2 linked regions of the Lacticaseibacillus paracasei subsp. paracasei genome follow. The protein of the gene in region 2 interacts with the protein of the main gene of each other region in a pairwise test. Links are inferred from orthologs where the notes say so. Each region holds a gene or a part of one and is shown on either strand. Other genes may lie near its edges.

What was found.
Region 1: the proteins of LBPC_RS04975 (region 2) and ndk interact in binary tests that used the Escherichia coli proteins (3 or more experiments, as listed by UniProt). The link is inferred for Lacticaseibacillus paracasei subsp. paracasei from one-to-one orthologs.

Annotation. Positions count from the first base shown.
Region 1 is NZ_AP012541.1:720,443-723,649, forward strand. The notes cover bases 101-2,980. They hold ndk (nucleoside-diphosphate kinase), read right to left. Parts: upstream 1,826-2,980; coding sequence 1,376-1,825; downstream 101-1,375. Other genes in these bases: LBPC_RS03470 (ISL3 family transposase), read left to right, coding at 101-323; LBPC_RS03475 (SDR family NAD(P)-dependent oxidoreductase), read right to left, coding at 614-1,348; LBPC_RS03485 (cation-translocating P-type ATPase), read right to left, coding at 1,930-2,980. Also shown: more of LBPC_RS03470, read left to right, coding at 1-100; more of LBPC_RS03485, read right to left, coding at 2,981-3,207. UniProt on the Escherichia coli protein: Major role in the synthesis of nucleoside triphosphates other than ATP. The ATP gamma phosphate is transferred to the NDP beta phosphate via a ping-pong mechanism, using a phosphorylated active-site intermediate.
Region 2 is NZ_AP012541.1:992,286-995,512, reverse strand. Bases 287-3,186 are described here. They hold LBPC_RS04975 (uracil-DNA glycosylase), read right to left. Parts: upstream 2,130-3,186; coding sequence 1,443-2,129; downstream 287-1,442. Other genes in these bases: LBPC_RS04970 (Cof-type HAD-IIB family hydrolase), read left to right, coding at 2,249-3,142; pta (phosphate acetyltransferase), read right to left, coding at 344-1,321; tsaE (tRNA (adenosine(37)-N6)-threonylcarbamoyltransferase complex ATPase subunit type 1 TsaE), read right to left, coding at 287-347. In the rest of the region: more of tsaE, read right to left, coding at 1-286. UniProt on the Escherichia coli protein: Excises uracil residues from the DNA which can arise as a result of misincorporation of dUMP residues by DNA polymerase or due to deamination of cytosine.

The sequences.
Region 1 (3,207 bases), 270 kb from region 2 along the record:
TCGATATCGCACTTGATACTGAGCCCAAGCTCAAGCAAACCTACGAGACCTACTTAGCGCTTCATGATGCCTTGATGGTGAAGAAACATCCCACGGAACTGGCAAACCTGTTAGCTACTTACGAGCCAAACGGTACGGCAATGGACATGACGATCGCGACGCTTAAGCGACACAAAGTCGCTGTTCTCGCCGCTGTCACCAGCCCTTATTCCAACGGTCCGATCGAAGGGGTTAACCGCCTCATCAAGTCACTCAAACGATCCTGTTTTGGCTTCAAGAATCAGCTGAACTTCTTCAAACGAATCTACCAAATCACGGCATAACATGACAAAGACGGCTCCCCAAATGGAGAACCGCCTCAAATGATAAATTTATTCTTCAACACCAGTTGGCGTAGAGCCGAAAAAGAGGCATGATTTTCTGACTTGGGGAAATCATGCCTCTTTTACTGCGTCATATGGATAACTTGTTAGGATCTAAAGATGCCAGTGCCAACGCTGAACAATCGTAGGCCAGATGGGGCTCGAAGCACCGTCTCCGTTCTAGCTATGTGTTGCAAGCCGGATCTAACCGGAAATTGCGGAATTTAGCACGGCAAGGGACTCTTTTTACATTACCATGGCAATTTACCCGCGGTTTCTGTAAATGTCATATTCAAATCAGGGCTATCGTCAGCGGCGAGTTTGACGATTTGGGCAGCACCTTCTGCAACCGTTTGTTCGCCGCTGCGATTACCACCAAAATCTGTGCGAGTCCACCCAGGATTGACTGAGTTGACACTAATGTGATCTGGCTGTAACTCTTTGGCAAAATCAATGGTGGCGAAGTTCACCGCTGCTTTTGAGGCTTGATATCCAAGTGAATTCACCTGAAAGAAGCGACTGTCAGGATCGCTAGCCAAACCGAGTGAACCCATGTTGCTGCTAACGTTGATAATTTTAGCGGGAGCACCCTTTTTTAACAACGGGATCATCGCCTGTGTGACACTGACTAAGCCGAAAAAGTTGACCTCAAAGTCTTGACGCATTGTCATCACAGGCAATTGTGAAGGTGGTTGATGGGCATCTAGGGCAATACCAGCATTATTGATCAGAACATTGAGATAGCCATGTGAGGCTTCAATTTGTTTCGCGGCCGTCGCAATGGTGCCGGCTTGGGTCACATCTAAGATGACCAATTCTGCCGATACGCCAGCTGTGTGCAACTTGTTAATAGCCTGTTCACCGCGTGCCTGATTGCGCGCACCGACAAGCAAATGCTGACCGCGTTTACCAAGCGCCATTGCGGTTTCAAAGCCTATCCCTTTATCGGCACCGGTGATCAAAGTTAACGTCTGTCGTTTAACCATGATCCTCACTTCTTTCAATTATTGACCCTATTTTTCTGGCTGATGAGGGGCGTATTGACGATCAGGGAACCAGATTGGAATTTCACGTCGGGCACTTGTCTCACTATCGGAACTGTGAATGACGTTGCGAATAGTTTTGTCGGCCCATTCACGGCCAAAATCTCCACGAATCGTGCCGGGCGCTGCTTCGGCGGGATTCGTGGCGCCTGTCATTTTACGCACCGCTTCGATCACATTGAAGCCGCTCACGATCATTGCCACCATCGGACCGCCCGTCATGAAGCGTTCGATTCTTGGAAAGAAAGGCTCACCAACAAGTGCTGCGTAATGCTGATGTAACTGATCTGCCGTTGCATGTGTGACTTTCAGTGCATCAATTGTGAAGCCGCGGTGTTCAATCCGCGTGATCACATCCCCAATATGTCCGTTTGCAACACCATCCGGTTTGACCAAGACTAAAGTTTGTTCTTCTGCCATGTGTGTGTGCCTCGTTTCCTTAACTATTTTCAGAAAATTCCTGCAATCTCAGTATACACGAGTCACCGTCGAACAAAAAAGGTCGTTGGGCATTTTCATCGTTTTCATCGCCAATTGATTTTTGACAAAACACGGCGACCAAGAAATTCTTGAATTAACAAGTAAAACGGAACAGTTGAGATCATGAGTGGCAAATAAATTAACGCGAGCTGCCACTGCCAGAGATTGACAAGTGAAAAAATTGAGCTGAAGACGAAGAAGACAAGAAACAGGGCAATGCTGAGACCACCCAGTAGGCCAACCTTGAGTCGGTTGAAAGGTCGGGCAACGACGAGCAGAACATTCAATGAAATAGTGCCAATCAACATGGCTACCATTGATGAAGTAGACTCAAAACTCAAGTGGAAGAAAGACTCCATCCATGTCAGCAGTAATGTGTAGATGACGACACTAATGGCAGCAGGTGCGGCAATGGTCATGACCTTCTGCATAAATTGACCAGTCACGCGTTCGAAGTTTGGTTCCAAAGTCAGGAAGAAGGAAGGAATGGCAACCCCGATAGCAGAAACCGGTGTGAGGTTAATCGGTACAATCGGATAATCAAGTGGCAAGAAGACAAAAATAGTGGCTAGGATGACTGAATACATCGTTTTGACCAAATACATGGATGCCACGCGTTCAATGTTGTTGATGACTCGGCGGCCTTCGTTTAGAACGCCGGTCATGGCATCGAAGTTTGAATCTAACAAAACGAAATCCGCAATAGAGCTGGCAGCATCGGCACCAGATGCCATTGCGATACTGCAGTCGCTTTGACGCAATGCCAAGACGTCATTCACACCGTCACCAGTCATGGCAACGGTGTGCCCCAAAGCTTGATAGGCCATGATTAAAGATTTCTTCTGTTCAGGTGTGACCCGGCCAAAAACGTTATAGCGTTTCACAAGTGTTTGATAATCTTTGGCGGTTGCGTTGTCTGCAATGGTGCTCATGTCCACACTTTGATCAGCTCCTTCAAGGCGAGCTTGCTTGGCAATGTTGGCGACCGTGATCGGATCATCACCTGAGATGACTTTTAAAGCCACCCCTTGCGTTTTGAAGAAGTCGAACGTATTAATGGCAGTTGGCCGCAATTCATCCGTGATCAAAATCAGACCGAGCAGTTGGGGATTAACCAACGGATGCACTAATTTGGTTGCTGTGCCAATGGCTAAAACCCGGTAGCCCTTAGCAGCTGCATCCTTAATTTGATTTGCAATCGGTGTTGGTAATTGATCGCCGAATGTGAACTGCGGGGCGCCCATAAACAATACTTGACCATCAACAACGGCACCCGACCACTTACGCGCAGAGGAGAAGGGCATTGTCTGCGTGACTTGCTG
Region 2 (3,227 bases):
TCACTTAATCCCAAAAAATCCGGCCATTCCACGACAGACACCCCATCACCTTCGAAGTACTCTTCAAGACCGAGATCCTCGGCCCCACCGTCTTCTAAGCGATACAGATCCATATGATACAGCGGTAATCGGCCATGACGATACTCGCGAACAATTGTAAATGTTGGACTTTTGACGTAATCGGTGATGCCTAAGCCCTTTGCCAAGCCCTTGGTGAAACTAGTTTTACCAGCACCCAAGTCACCATCCAGCAGCAAAACGTCTCCCGCTTGCAACTGCGGTCCCAGTGAAGCCGCAAAGGATTGCAGGGCTGCCTCACTAGTGAAGTCTTTTTTCAAACTTGTCATAGCAAGGTCTGGGCCGCTGTAATAATGGCCAACTTATAGACATCCTCTTCATTTGCCCCACGACTCAAATCAGAAACTGGCTGATTCAAACCTTGCAAAATTGGGCCAATGGCTTCAAACCCGCCGAATCGTTGCGCAATCTTATAACCAATATTACCGGATTGTAATTCAGGGAAAATGAAAACATTCGCTTCCCCAGCCACTTTGGAATCAGGGGCTTTTTGCTTGGCAACGCTTGGGACAAAAGCAGCATCAAATTGTAACTCACCATCTAAGGCCAAATCAGGTGCCAGTTCATGAGCTTTCTTAGTGGCTTCAACTACCTTATCTACTTGCAGTCCCTTAGCACTGCCTTTGGTTGAGAATGACAGCAAGGCGACGCGCGGTGGTTCGATATCAAACAAGGCAGCGGTTTTAGCTGACTCAACCGCAATTTCAGCCAGCTGATCAGCATCTGGATCAATGTTGATGGCGTTATCCGCGAATAAGTAGCGTTCGTCACGGCCACGCTGCATAATGAACGCACCACTGACCAAATGCACGCCAGGACGCGTCTTGATAATTTGCAAAGCAGGCCGGACTGTGTCAGCCGTTGAATGAACTGCGCCTGAAACCATACCGTCTGCTTCCTTCATGTAAACCAGCATCGTACCAAAATAATTGGCATCCTGAACAATTTTTTCGGCCTGTTCTGGGGTTGCCTTGCCTTTGCGACGCTCAACGAAGGCCGCAACCATTTTAGCGTGAATGTCATCGTTGGCTGGATCGTGAACTGTCAACTTGCTGAGATCCCAGCTTTTAGCAGCTGCCAATGTCTGAATCTTATCAGGATTACCTAGCACGATGGCCTGTATCAACCCGTCAGCTGCGAGCCGAACTGCTGCGCCCAAAACGCGCGGATCTTCGCCCTCCGGAAATACAATCCGTAAATTTTTGCCATTAATCTTGTCTTTTAAACTTTCAAATAGGTCCAAATCTTATCCCTCCATAAAAGCGCTTTATTCTTGTTCATCATACCGTTTTTATCGGGTCGTGACTAGTCGAAGACAATGGAAAAACAGTGTGTCTGAGCCACTTAAGGCTAGTCAATTCAGGTTAATCCGCCTTCACCGTTTCTGGTAACTGCCAATTAATCGGGGCCTCGCCCATTTTTTCTAGTGCCGCATTGGTGCGCGAAAACGGGCGACTGCCAAAGAAGCCACGAGATGCAGATAACGGGCTTGGGTGCGCTGATGCAATAATCGCGTTCTTGCTCGTATCAATCACGGCCGCCTTTTTTTTGGCCGCGTTCCCCCACAGGATGAACACAACGCCGCCGCGTGCAGACAAGGCAGCAATGGCAGCATCTGTCAACTCTTCCCAGCCATGATTCTGATGGGAATAGGCTTCGCCGGCTTGTACCGTCAAAACGGCATTCAACAATAGAACGCCTTGGTCCGCCCACGCCTTCAAATAACCATGATGGACCGGTGGATAGCCTAAATCGCTTTGCAACTCTTTATAAATGTTTTGCAGAGACGGCGGCAAAGCGACACCGGGTGCCACCGCAAAGCTCGCACCAACCGCCTGCCGCGGATTGTGGTAAGGGTCCTGGCCTAGAATGACCACCTTCACATCATGGAAAGGTGTCCATTCGAATGCCTGAAAAATATGGTGCATTTCAGGGTAAATCGTTTTTGTCGCGTATTCTTCTTTTAAGAACGCATGCAGTTGAGCATACTCAGGACTTTCAAATACCGGTTCCAGCACCGTCTGCCAGTCATTATGTATTAATGTTTTCAAGACGTGCACCTCCGCAAATAGTGTACAAGAATCACCGCGGGTTTGCTACCGGGAAACGCTTTTTCATGCTAGAATTGGAGGCGTAACCGCACCATGACAAACCGGAGGGAACAGTAAATATGATCAAACTTATCGCATCAGACATGGATGGCACACTTTTAAACGACAAAATGGAAGTTTCGGACGAAAACGCCCAAGCCATTCGTGACGCGCAAGCCGCTGGTATCGAATTTATGGTCGCAACTGGCCGCGGCGTCACCAAAGCTACACCGTTACTTGCCGCCCAAGATCTCAAACCAGCATTCATTACACTCAACGGCGCCATGGTTTTTGATGAGGCTGGCGAATTGGTGGTCACGATTCCAATTGCTAGTGACCTAAGCGATTTCATTGTCGAGACCTTGCAAAAGGACGACATCTATTTTGAAATCATCACCAACAAAGGCGTCTTTTCGGACAGCCGCGTCAAACGTATTCAAAATGTTGCCGATCTATTGGTTGATCTCAACCCAGATACAACCTACAAACTGGCGGTTGCGCTCGCAGCTGCACGGCTGGAAATCATGAACATCAATTACGTTAGTGACTATAAAGAACTGCTAGCCGACCCTACTATCCAAGTGATGAAAATCATTGCGTTTACTGGCGAGCAACGCGATATTTTGAAAGCACCAGCGAAGGTTTTTGATGCCACCGGTAAATTAAGTGTCACCTCAAGCTCCGCGAATAACATTGAGGTCAACAACATCAAAGCGCAAAAAGGTTATGCTGTTGAAGCTTTCGCTAAGCAACGCGGTATTACCATGGATGAGGTCATGACAATCGGCGATAACTTGAATGACGCCAGCATGATCAAAATGGCCAAATATGGCATGGCGATGGGAAACGCCATCCCCGAAATCACCAAGCTCGCATGGGGCAGTACTGCCACTAATAGCGAAAACGGCGTTGCTCAGGCAATTCGCAAAGCCATTCGCATTAATAAGGCGGAAAAATCAAACGCTCAATTCTAATAATCATTGGCGCAGCGATAGTTTGCTGATTTTAATTTTTTAAACACGAGCGCCGCGCCGGTTCACGCTCACCATAACGCGCTCA